3 regions of the Peribacillus sp. YIM B13472 genome follow, and region 1 is predicted to be linked to each of the others. Evidence: riboswitches for the same ligand, from Rfam matches in the RefSeq annotation. Region 1 holds a riboswitch; each other region holds the start of a gene.
What was found. Region 1 has a riboswitch for glycine ahead of ACFX4I_RS16705 (amino acid permease). Riboswitches for the same ligand answer to the same signal wherever they lie in the genome.
Positions count from the first base shown of each region.

Region 2: it holds a riboswitch for glycine, as region 1 does, so the genes downstream of both, gcvT (glycine cleavage system aminomethyltransferase GcvT) here and ACFX4I_RS16705 (amino acid permease) in region 1, are expected to answer to the same signal.
Region 3: it holds a riboswitch for glycine, as region 1 does, so the genes downstream of both, ACFX4I_RS09590 (amino acid permease) here and ACFX4I_RS16705 (amino acid permease) in region 1, are expected to answer to the same signal.

Region 1 covers NZ_JBHZPG010000022.1:10,949-15,226, reverse strand. The annotation lists gene ACFX4I_RS16715 (amidohydrolase) at 1-528, shown strand, start outside; gene ACFX4I_RS16710 (hypothetical protein) at 1,246-1,491, shown strand; glycine riboswitch at 1,750-1,849, shown strand; glycine riboswitch at 1,853-1,909, shown strand; gene ACFX4I_RS16705 (amino acid permease) at 2,211-3,590, shown strand; glycine riboswitch at 3,918-4,022, shown strand; gene glyA (serine hydroxymethyltransferase) at 4,203-4,278, shown strand, end outside.
Region 2 covers NZ_JBHZPG010000006.1:93,159-97,436, forward strand. The annotation lists gene gcvPB (aminomethyl-transferring glycine dehydrogenase subunit GcvPB) at 1-82, opposite strand, end outside; gene gcvPA (aminomethyl-transferring glycine dehydrogenase subunit GcvPA) at 75-1,421, opposite strand; gene gcvT (glycine cleavage system aminomethyltransferase GcvT) at 1,439-2,545, opposite strand; glycine riboswitch at 2,684-2,767, opposite strand; glycine riboswitch at 2,771-2,858, opposite strand; gene ACFX4I_RS06920 (DEAD/DEAH box helicase) at 3,233-4,278, shown strand, end outside.
Region 3 covers NZ_JBHZPG010000009.1:58,618-62,895, reverse strand. The annotation lists gene ACFX4I_RS09600 (sodium:solute symporter family protein) at 1-275, opposite strand, end outside; gene ACFX4I_RS09595 (DUF3311 domain-containing protein) at 272-472, opposite strand; gene ACFX4I_RS09590 (amino acid permease) at 761-2,104, opposite strand; glycine riboswitch at 2,313-2,391, opposite strand; gene ACFX4I_RS09585 (amino acid permease) at 2,894-4,278, shown strand, end outside.

The sequences.
Region 1 (4,278 bases):
CAAACGATTATTAGCCGTCGATTAAGTCCATTTGATATTGGTGTGATTACGATTGGTTCTTTTGACGGAAAAGGAACATTCAATGTCATTAAAGACAGCGTAGAGCTTGAAGGCGATATCCGTTATATGACAGTTGAAACAAAAGCAACGATTGAAAAAGAAGTGAAACGTCTTGTAAAAGGACTTGAAGAAGAATTTGGCGTAACATGTGATCTAACCTACACGAATGACTATCCCCCTCTATACAATGATCCTGAATTAACAGGAAAGGTTGCTGAGATTCTGAAGAATGCAAATGATAAAGATATTAAAGAAGTGAAGGAATTTCCAGCAATGCCGCCTTCTGAAGACTTTGCTTACTATGCTGAAAAAATTCCTTCCTGCTTCTTTTACATTGCTTGTACACCTAGAGGAGTAGAAAAACCTTATTTTAATCATAACCCTAAATTTGATATCGATGAAGATGCCCTTCTCGTGGCAGCAAAGGCAGTAGGATATGTTGTTTATGGTTATTATGGGTTAGATTAGGGGTAGAATCATTTTTAAGGTGCGGTACAGATGACCACATGCTTTGCTGTATTAGATAATTCTATTCATAAAAAGCATTACGATTACCGAGAAAGGCTAATAAAGGTTGGTTGTAGCTGATAGACAAAGCTCCGTGTGGAGGGAAACTTTCATGCACGGTGCGAGGTAAGGGAGACTGTTTCTATAAATAAAAAATTTAACCAGCCTATTCCTATGGAAAATGCAACGATAACAACGAATTTTCACCTATCATTAAATAGGAAATACAAATAAATCAACCCTTTTTATAAAATAATGATTCGATTGAATTTCTAATAAGGGCGTGTTTTGATCAATCTAAATATGTTATTTTAACAAAGTAATGTATTGATTTGATCATACTTTATAAACCAGTTTTAAAAGGTGCTGCTAACTAAATTAAAGTCCTAGTTTGAAAAGACAACAAGATGTGGTTTTTGTCTTTTCTTTTTAATGTGGACAAAACTGTAAACCTTACTACGTAGGAATATTCATCAACTTCCTCTCATCCGAAATTCCACAATAAAAGGGTTCGTAAATCCTCCTTTTTTATATTTGGTACGAATACATTATGATTTAACAAAGAAAGTCAAAATGAATACGTAATGATAAATTTAAACCTTGTTGTTCTAAATTATGTTATTCTATTTCTGTTTACAACAGTCCGACTGAGAAACTGTAAAGGGGGTATGAGGTAAAATGGATAAGGAAAAGAAAAGCAAGCTAAAGAGGCCAAAGAAGTCGTGGGTATGGGTTCTAGCAATTATCATCATTGCTAATATAGCAGGTGGTGGGGACAAAGAGGAAGTTGCTAAAGAAAAGGAAGCTTCTGAATCTACTGCTGAACTTAGGGAGGAAGCTCCAAAGCAATCTATACTGCTGCAAGCATTCTCGCGAGTCTCGAATTTTCTCTTTTTCCATACATCAATTATGTTAAAACTATAGACATTATGTCCTTTCCCATCTTTAAAATTTAGCCGTATTGTCAATCGGAAAAATGTAAAAATGTTTCGCTTATACATAAGCTTGTTTGGATTCCTTGCGACATAGAAAAGCAACTAATAACATCTAAATTATACCTGTTCATAAAGTTCAAAATTGTCTATGTTAAAATTTCAGAAAATAAAGTTTTTTCAGATAATCATTGAAATATCCATTAAAACCCGATAATATACAACTATTAAAACAACTTTATATCAGCGGATGATAATTGTGGGAGAGACTAAACATTGTTTAGCACCGAAGGAGCAAACCCTAAAAAGCAGGGGACTAATCTCTCAGGTAAAAGGACTACAATTGGACGCGTCTCTGAAGAGAGCCATAGGCCACCGAAGGAGTTAAACTCTCAGGTAAAAGGACAGAGGAAGGTAGGAAAATCCCTATCTTTCCTCTGTCCTTTTTGTACTAGGAAAGATAAAAAGAGAGGAGGTGCAATAAGACCTGTAGATATATGAGTCTATCTTTGGATTTGTACAATTAACGCCATATTTTCAAAAAGGTTGGTAGATCTGTTTCAAAAAAACTATATCTAGTACCTAACCAAGAAAGCGCTTACATCTGTAGGGCAGTTCCCCAGTACGTTAATAATTCACACTCATTGAAGGACTGACCCTTTATTGGAAAAAAATCCAAGTATCCTATAAAAGTAGAAAGTGGGAATTCGTATGCAGGAACAAAAGTTGGATAGAGGGCTAAAAAACAGGCACGTACAACTCATCGCTATTGGTGGGGCAATCGGAACGGGATTATTTCTTGGAGCAGGAAAATCTATTCATTTAGCCGGGCCATCAATTTTAATTGCTTACATGATTACAGGCGTCATTTGCTTTTTAATCATGCGCGCACTTGGAGAACTACTCTTATCTAATTTGCACTATCATTCCTTTGTCGACTTTGTAAGAGACTATTTAGGTAATATGGCTGCATTTGTAACCGGCTGGACCTACTGGTTTTGCTGGATTTCAATCGCAATGGCCGACTTAACGGCAGTTGGTCTTTATACTCAATATTGGTTTCCCTCTGTACCACAGTGGATGCCAGGGTTAATTGCTCTTGTCATTCTGCTATTTATGAACCTTGCAACCGTAAAACTTTTTGGCGAAATGGAATTCTGGTTCGCATTAATTAAAGTCATAGCTATTCTAGCACTAATTGTTATTGGTATTTTCATGATTATTAAAGGCTTTTCCACTGATTCAGGCGCAGCAAGTTTCACGAATCTATGGAGTCATGAAGGTATGTTCCCAAATGGAATAAATGGTTTTGTCCTCTCATTCCAGATGGTAGTGTTTGCGTTTGTTGGCATTGAACTTGTAGGACTAACAGCAGGTGAAACTGAAGATCCTGAAAAAGTTATCCCCAAAGCGATCAATAATATTCCTATTCGGATTATAATTTTCTACATTGGCGCACTTATTGTCATAATGAGTGTTTATCCGTGGAACGCAATCATCCCAACGGAAAGCCCATTTGTCCAAGTATTTGTGGCTGTAGGTATCGCTGGAGCTGCTGGTATCGTCAATTTTGTCGTCCTTACATCGGCTGCTTCTGCATGTAACAGCGCAATCTTCAGTACAAGCCGGATGGTATACTCACTTGCCAAAGATAAAAATGCACCTGTACCGTTTGCAAAACTTAATGACCGTAAAGTGCCTTCCAATGCATTGCTCTTTTCAACTGTTGTCATTTTAATTTCCGTTGTTTTGAACTATTTAATGGCTGAAGGAGTATTTACCTTAATTACAAGTATTTCTACAGTATGTTTCATCTATATTTGGGGAATTACAGTCATCAGCCATTTGAAATATCGTAAAACAAGACCAGATCTAGTGAAAAAGAACAAATTTAAATTACCACTTTATCCATTTTCCAATTACTTGATCCTTGCTTTCCTAACATTCGTCCTTGTTGTTCTTGCACTTGCGAACGATACTCGTGTTGCCTTATTCGTAACTCCTGTTTGGTTTATTATGCTGATTGCGATTTATAAGGTGCGCAAAACGAAGGTAGAACAGGCGAATCAGAGAGAGGTAGCGGGGAATTAAAAGGCAAGAAACCCTTTTGATTCTATTAACGGTGTTTGTCCAGATAGCTGACGCTCCATATTTTCCAACTCGGTGAGAAAAAAATCTCCGTTATAAAAAGCTTTAAGATATCTGGATGATCATATTATAATTTGAAAAAATATTTTAGAATAGTTTTGTTAGCGCTTTCAAAAATGCTTGACATAATTATTATCAACAACTATTCTAAATGTACCAAATTGAATAAGCGGATGACAGTTGTGGGAGAGTGCAAGCGACAAGCCACCGAAGGAGCAAGTTCCAAAAAGACCCTTGGAACAAATCTCTCAGGTAGATGGAACCACAAATGGACGCACCTCTGGAGAGCGCGTATAAACATATACGCCACCAAAGGGGAAAGGCTCTATTAAAAAATGGAGCTAAACTCTCAGGTAAAAGGACAGAGAAGGGTAGAGAACGCTACGACCCTTTTCTGTCCTTTTTTGCGTGCAAAAAAGGTTGTAAAGCATACTGTTTTTAACAGTTTTCATAGAAAAGTAGGCTTGTAGCGGGAAAGAAGCTTTAGTGTCTAGTACCGTGTTAAAATTCAGAATTGAGTAAAAATTCAGCAATAACGTTTAGGAGGAAAATAAAATGAGTTTACAACAAAATGATTCAACCATTTTTGAAGCGATTGAGAAGGAAGGACAACGTCAACATCAAACACTGG
Region 2 (4,278 bases), on a different contig from region 1:
CAACATCCATTTCTGGCAGACTGTATCCGATTCGACCGGAAGTACTGATTTCAAAAATGAGTGATTGATCTTGATTATTCATGTTGATCCCCCAATTCCTGCGCAAGTGCATCAATTTCTTCTTTTGTTCTAAGTTCAGTTACCGCGACCAGCATATGGTCTTTCAGCTCAGGATAAACCGTTCCTAAATCGAAGCCGCCGATCATCCCTTTTTCAAAAAGGTTTTTATTGATTTCTGAAAACGAAGCAGGCAGTTTAATGACAAATTCATTAAACGAAGGACCGTCAAATATCACTTCCGCCCCTTTTGCCATGATTGCTTTTTTCGCATAATGCGCTTTTTGAATATTTTGCACGGCCATTTCTTTGACACCCTTTTTCCCAAGCGCGGTCATTGCAACAGAAGCTGCCAAGGCATTCAAAGCTTGATTGGAACAAATGTTGGATGTGGCTTTGTCACGGCGGATGTGCTGTTCACGAGCTTGAAGCGTCAGTACAAATCCCCTTTTTCCATTTTCATCCACCGTTTGACCGACGAGTCGGCCCGGAACTTTCCGAACAAGTTTATTAGTAACGGCAAAATATCCACAATGAGGTCCCCCGAATGCCGCTGGAATGCCGAATGGCTGGGCATCCCCCGTTACGATATCTGCACCGAGTGCACCAGGGGATGTCAAAGCTCCCAATGCAAGCGGGTTACTGGAAACGATAAACATGGACTTGACTCCATGAATGATTTCCTCCATTTCTTTCAATGGCTCGATGCGGCCAAAAAAGTTCGGATATTGCACGATCACTCCTGCAATGTCATCATTCGCCAATTCACTTAAAGCAGCTAAGTCCGTCACACCGTCTTTATAAGGAATTTCGACCACTTCCACGCGTTGCCCTTTCGCATATGTCTTCACAACTTCTCTTGATTCAGGATGAACGGTTCCTGAAATGAGAATCTTCTTGCGTCGTGTCTGGCCTGAAGCAAGCATGGCTGCTTCAGCTAGCGCCGTCCCGCCGTCATACATGGAGGAGTTAGCTACATCCATGCCCGTCAATTCACATATCATCGTTTGATATTCAAAGATCGCCTGAAGCTCACCCTGTGAAATTTCAGGCTGATAGGGTGTATAAGCCGTATAAAACTCAGAACGGGATAAAACATGATCGACGATGACCGGTGCGTAATGGTCATAGACACCCGCACCAAGGAAGGAAGCATAGCTTTTAAGGTCCGCATTCTTGGCAGCAAGCCTTGATAATTCTTTCATTAATGCAGGTTCCGATTTAGCAGGCTTGATATCGTATTCTCCTTGAAAACGAACGCTTTCAGGGATATCATTGAAAAGTTCTTGAACAGTAGATACCCCTATCGCTTGCAGCATTTCTTGTTTATCTTGCTCTGTCATGGGTAAATAACGATGTTTCATCTAATGACCATTCCTCTCTATTTACGTGGTTTTTTATAAAAAGGTGTTTGTATGATAACGGCTTTCAAACGTTTGGAACGGATTTCCACTTCGACTTCCGCATCCAGCACCGAAAATTCCTTATCGATAAGTACCAATCCCACGTTTTTCTTCAACGTTGGTGATTGGGTACCGGTCGTGACCTCGCCAATGACTTTATCACCGCTGTAGACCTTATACCCATGACGTGGAATGCCACGGTCAATCATTTCAATTCCCACAAGCTTGCGGGGAGCTCCTTTCTCCTTTTGCTCAGCAAGAACGGCTTTCCCGAAAAAATCCACTTCCTTATCCACTTTTACTGCAAAACCAATACCGGCTTCCATCGGGGTGATGTCCGCTGAAAGCTCCTGCCCATACAGCGGCAGTTTCGCTTCAAAACGCAGGGTATCACGAGCACCTAAACCAATCGGCTGAACCCCCTCTTCCTTTCCGGCTTCCATAATCGCCTTCCAAAGGGCAGGACCATTTTCACTGTCGCTATATATCTCAAAACCATCTTCACCAGTGTATCCAGTACGGGATACCAACGTGGAGATACCGTTGATCAGGACATTTTCCTTGAACTTGAAAAATCCAATTTCACTTAAGTCAGTATTTTCCGATAGTTTTTGTAATATCTTTTCTGCAGATGGTCCTTGAAGTGCCAGCTGTGTATAGTCACTCGATACATTCGTAATTTGGACATCTTCCGTTAAATTAGCTTGCAGCCAATTGAAATCTTTTTCTGTATTCGCTGCATTGACCACGAGCAGATAGTCGTCCTCAGCCCTTTTATACACGATAAGATCATCAACTGTGCCTCCGTTTTCATAACACATGGCGGTATATTGGGCACCGCCCTGTTGCAGCTTTGATATATCATTAGTCAGCATCTTCTGTAAAAAGGAAAGGCTCCCAGGACCCTTAACATCGACTTCCCCCATATGGGAAACATCAAATAACCCCGCTTTTGTACGTACGGCTTCATGTTCGTCCTTTATACCCGAAAATTGGACAGGAAGTTCCCAGCCGCCAAAATCAATCGTTTTACCTCCGTATTCACGATAAACCTCAAATAGTGGTGTTCTTTTTAAATTGGTCAAAAAATGACCCCCTTCAGATTTTTTTAAAATTAATTGGCTTCATTATCAAAAGCTTTTGTCATTACGCATCAGGTATATCCTGATTCATGATGTGAAAAAAGCACAAAAAAGGACAGAGAAAGCCCGTTTGAGCTTTTTCTCTGTCCTGAAACCTGAAAGTTTACCTATGTAATAGGTTTTCCCCTTTGGTGGCCGTCCCAAAACGGGCGGCGCTCTCCAGAGTTGCGTCCAATAAGAGTTCTTTTGCCTGAGAGATTCACTGCTAAGTTTGCTCCTTCGGCGCTACATCCGTAGTCTCTCCCCTTATCTTCACCCGCATATGAATGGTCTACCAATGAAAGGAAGCGAAATAGCCCCAAGCATCGGTAAAACCTTTGAGCATCATGGAAGCATTCTCTGCCAATTCTCCTAAAACTTCAGAAACCGTTTGAGTGATCCCCTTCAGTAATCTTGGATAAATTAGGAGCCTATAGCCCATACTAAGAAAACGCGAACTGCAAAATCGATGTACAAAGATTCTTTGTAGCATTTGGAAATTGGAATTTTCTAAATATACTTATATCCTACCCTAAGAAACTTATCTCTGCAATATCTTTTGAAGAGAAATATTTTTCTTACTTCACATACGAAATGTTCGGGTTTTGACCTTTTATTAAGGAAATTATGATTTAAGAGGGAGTTATTTCTATGAAAATCAATATATCCTTCAATTCTGAATGGAATGACGAGTTTCTGCAAAAAATGGAAAATGACGGTCCATGGGGAAATTGGGAGCTTTATAAGTTGGCGGTTCAAATGGAGGAAAATCTTATCATCCCTGATTTTGAAGGTTTACAGGCGCCCAAGCACCTTCCGCAGTTAACCCCGCTTCCCCATCAATTGGAAGCAGCCAAGCAAGTGGTGGAAAAGATGAATGGAAAGGCCATTTTAGCTGATGAGGTGGGGCTCGGAAAAACAATTGAAGCAGGCTTGATCCTAAAAGAGTATATGATTAGAGGCCTAGTAAAAAAGGTATTGATCCTTGTTCCAGCCTCCCTTGTCACACAATGGGCTTTTGAATTGAATACCAAGTTTCATATTCCGGCAGTCGTTCAGAGAAAAAGTTATGTTTGGGACTCCTGTGATGTTGTCATTTCATCCATTGATACAGCGAAACGCGCTCCACATCGAGATATCATTTTCACTCAGGAATATGACTTCATCATTATTGATGAAGCTCATAAACTTAAAAACAATAAGACGAAGAACTATGAATTCGTCCAAAATCTGAAAAAGAAATTTTGTCTACTCCTGACAGCCACACCGATTCAAAATAAAGTCGAGGAGATTTTTCACCTCGTTTCGTTATTGAAACCGGGCCACTTGGGAAATGCCTCACTCTTTTCGGAAAAGTATAAAGGGAAAGGCCGGAACATCATTGAAGATGAACACCTAAAGGAACTGGTCAATACTGTCATGATTCGAAACCGGCGGGCCGATACTGGCATTGAATGGACAAAACGGCATGTGGAAACCATCACCATTGAATTTTCTCCAACGGAACAGGCATTGTACGATGCTGTTTCCAAATTCAAGCCTATTTCGGATGGATCAAAAGGAAGCGCCTTTTCGGCTCTCACTCTTCAAAGGGAAGCATGCAGCAGCAGAGAGGCGGTCTTTTATACATTAAAGAATATGAAAGAAAAATATGATCAGCCTTCCCCTGACTATTTGGCAAAGCTTGATGATTTATT
Region 3 (4,278 bases), on a different contig from region 1:
GGAAGGAGCCAATAGGATAATACGTAAGACAAAGTAATGTAAATTAGAACATATAGAGCGGGTGCGCCCTTGCCATATGCCCAGCCGCTGCCGCCAAGGAAGGAGAAGGTCGTATAGATTTCCCCGGCCATCAGCAGAAAGACGAAAATCGCACCAAAACCACGTCCGCCCACCGTCCATTGTTCCAAGTCCATATCTTTTCCTTTTGAAGAGCGTATCCCTAAAAATATCGATAGAAGTAAAAATGCTAAAATGATTAAGAGAGCAATATTCATTTCTGGTCACCTTCCCGATTCCTGGGATCCAGCTTATACATGATGCCCAATATGGCAGAGGTAAGGACAACCCACATAGCCATCCAGAACATATTGAAAGGCATCCCTAATACGTATGGTTCTATTTTATTAACAAAAGGTAGAAATCCTAGTATGCCTATAAAAGGAACTAGAGTAAGGATATATATAATCTTCATTAAACAAACCCCTCCGTTTTAAATAAGTGAAACGTCCATCAATGGGGTTTATTCTTCAATGCCACTGATGGCTGGGTGAACCAAACCGGGAAGGAAAATTCGTGCATGTCCGATTTACCTTCTTTTAAAAAAGGTCCAATGATATATAATAGCTTACACTATTTTGATATAAAATTTAATGCAGTTGCCTGATATATTTGAGCAACTGTGCGCAGACAGCCGGACCCTGATATGTTCATAAAACAGATAAAGCCTTGAATTCATAGTGAGTTCAAGGCTTTATTTCCTTTAGCTATATTTTTTTCGAGTATTATATAGTATTACCAAAAGTATGAACCAGATTGGGGTCAAGAGCAGTGATAGTCGTGTTGCTTCAGCGAATAGCATAACAATAAGGATGAACAGGAATAATCCTAATATGGCGTAATTGACAAAGGGTGTAAAAGGAGCCTTGAAAGTCGATTCGGCTCTTAGATCAGGCCTTGTTTTTGAATATTTGATATGGGAGATCAAGATAATGCTCCATACCCAAATGAAACAGATGGCACTGATGGTCGTCACGACGGTAAATGCCTGTTCAGGTATCAGCTTGCTTAATAATGCCCCTATTGATACAACGATTGTGGATGTTAATAAGGCATTGCTCGGAACAGCCTGTTTATTTAATTTTTCCAGTTTAGCAGGGGCTTCGCCATTCCTGCTTAACGTATAAAGTATTCGGCTCGTTGAAAATAAACCGCTGTTGCATGCAGAAGCAGCGGATGTCAAAACGACGAAGTTGATGATCCCTGCAGCGACAGGAATGCCGATTAACGCAAAGACCTCTACAAATGGGCTGCTCGTGGCATCCAGTTGTGTCCATGGGTTGACGCAGAGAATGACGAATAGTGCACCAATATAGAAAAGTAAAATCCGGACAGGGATTTTATTGATGGCAGATGGAATGTTCTTTCTCGGGTTTGCCGTTTCTGCTGCGGAAACCCCGACCAATTCGACACCGACAAATGAGAAGACGACCAGCTGTAAAGATAATAGGAATCCAGAAATGCCATTAGGGAACATGCCCCCATGATTCCATAGGTTCGTTACGGAAACCGTTCCGCTATTGGTATTGAAGCCGATGATCAAAAGAATGATTCCTACGATGATTAAGGCAATGATCGTGATTACTTTAATGATGGCAAACCAGAATTCCAATTCACCAAATAACTTAACGGTCAAAAGGTTCAATCCTAACAGAATGACTAGGCATATTAGAGCCGGAATCCATTGAGGGATATCGAACCAATATTGCATATAGACGCCGACAGCTATGATATCGGCCATTGCGGTCATGATCCAACAGAACCAATATGTCCACCCTGTTACGAAGCCGGCCCATGGACCGACATATTCGGTTGCAAATTCAGTAAATGATGTATACCCTGCATTGGATAATAGCAATTCGCCCAGCGCCCTCATCACAAAAAACAAGGCAATCCCTATTATCAGATAGGAGAATATAATGGAAGGTCCAGCTAATTGTATGGCTTTTCCGGATCCTAAAAATAAACCGGTGCCAATGGTTCCTCCTATTGCAATAAGTTGTACATGTCGATTTTTTAAATCTCTTTTTAATTCCTGTTTAGCCAATTCTTACGCCCCCGTTTTTTATAGTCTTGTTAGTGAATGATTTCAACCTGCATGGTCTTGGAGAGAGGGACGTGATTTCTTGCCCTGCTTGCCTATTCCATTGGTTTTCAAGAGTGTAGTTTTAAGTCCAATCACAAAATGGACAATAAAAAAAAGAGATTGGATAATACCAATCTCTTAAAGGGTTCAGAATAACAATTCTATCATTCGTTACTCTTCTGTCCTTTTGCCTGAGATTGTGAATCCTTCGGCGCTGCATCTTGTACAGTCTCTCCAGAAGCTGCTCCTGCTATAGTGTCATCCATAGCATTCATCGCTTGCTTGTATGCGGTTGTGAAGAAATGTCTGTCAGTGTCAATCTTCCACTGTTACATCATTCATTATGCTTATAAAATAATATTGGAATTCTATCATCTATTTTTCGGAAGGTCAACAAGTTTTTTTGAAGTGAAAACGGCAATAGCTGCAGTTTTATAGTGGTCTTAATATTTTTTAAGGTACTTGAAAAAATTGTTTTTTGGATGATCACTATTATGAAATATTGAACATCATTTTTTTGAAATGATATTTTTAGATAAGGGAAATTGCCAAGATATATTTGGTAACTGTTTATTTCAAAAATACAATTGTATTTTTACAGAATATTTACTATTATAAGATAAGAAAACATAATTGAAGTGTTATTGATATTTTTTTCGATAAAGCATTTCTAACCGCAATAATTAATAGAGAGTCGTTCGTGTTAAGGATGGAAAAGCATTACCGATATTGCATCAGGGGGAGTTAATCATGTCGAACAAGGAATTAAAGAGAGGGCTGGAATCAAGACATATTCAAATGATAGCTTTGGGCGGAACCATCGGGGTCGGGTTATTCATGGGTTCTGCGAGCACGATCAAATGGACCGGGCCCTCTGTTATGCTTGCTTATGCAATCGCAGGTATTTTTATATTTTTCATCATGCGTTCCATGGGTGAGATGCTATATTTAGAACCGACTACAGGTTCTTTTGCAACCTTTGCAAGCAGCTATATACATCCCTTGGCAGGTTATATGACTGCTTGGAGCAATTGGTTTCAATGGGTAATCGTCGGAATGTCCGAAATCATCGCGGTTGGGTTGTATATGCAATATTGGTTCCCCGAGTTACCTGCTTGGATACCAGGTGTGGTCGCCATGATCATCTTGGGGGCGGCAAACCTCATTTCCGTTAAATCCTTCGGGGAATTTGAATTTTGGTTTGCGCTTATAAAAGTCATAACGATTATATTGATGATCATTGCCGGCCTTGGCCTTATCTTCTTTGGAATAGGAAATGGCGGGGATGCAATTGGATTATCGAATCTATGGGAAAATGGCGGCTTCTTTACGGGAGGCTGGACAGGATTCTTCTTTGCGCTTTCCCTGGTCGTGGCATCCTATCAAGGCGTTGAGCTTATCGGCATCACAGCCGGAGAAGCGAAAGATCCAACGAAGACCGTAACAAAAGCGATCCAATCAATCATATGGCGTATATTAATTTTCTATATTGGTGCCATATTTGTCATCGTGACAGTCTTCCCTTGGGATCAACTGGATGACTTAGGAAGCCCATTCGTTTCAACCTTTGCTAAAATAGGTATCACAGCAGCAGCAGGAATCATCAATTTTGTTGTAATCACTGCGGCAATGTCTGGATGCAACAGTGGGATTTTCAGTGCAGGGCGTATGCTGTACACACTTGCATTGAATGGCCAAGCTCCAAAAGTCTTTGCTAAAGTATCTAAAAATGGAGTGCCGGCATACTGCACGATCGCTGTACTATTAGGATTGGGCATCGGGGTTATCCTGAATTACCTTGCACCGCCGCAATTATTCCTTTATGTGTACAGTGCGAGTGTATTACCCGGGATGATTCCATGGTTTGTCTTACTTATCAGTGAGCTTAAATTCAGAAAAGTAAATGCCGCTGAAATGGAGAAACATCCGTTCAAGATGCCGTTGGCCCCTTACAGTAACTATGCGACAATTGCCTTCTTACTGATGGTGCTGGTCGGTATGTGGATCAATCCTAGTACCCGGATTTCCTTAGTTGTCGGGATCGTTTTCCTAGCCTTGGTCGTAGCAAGTTATTACATGCTGAAAATGGATAAACGAACACCATTGGATGTTAGATCCGATGATGAGATTTCCTG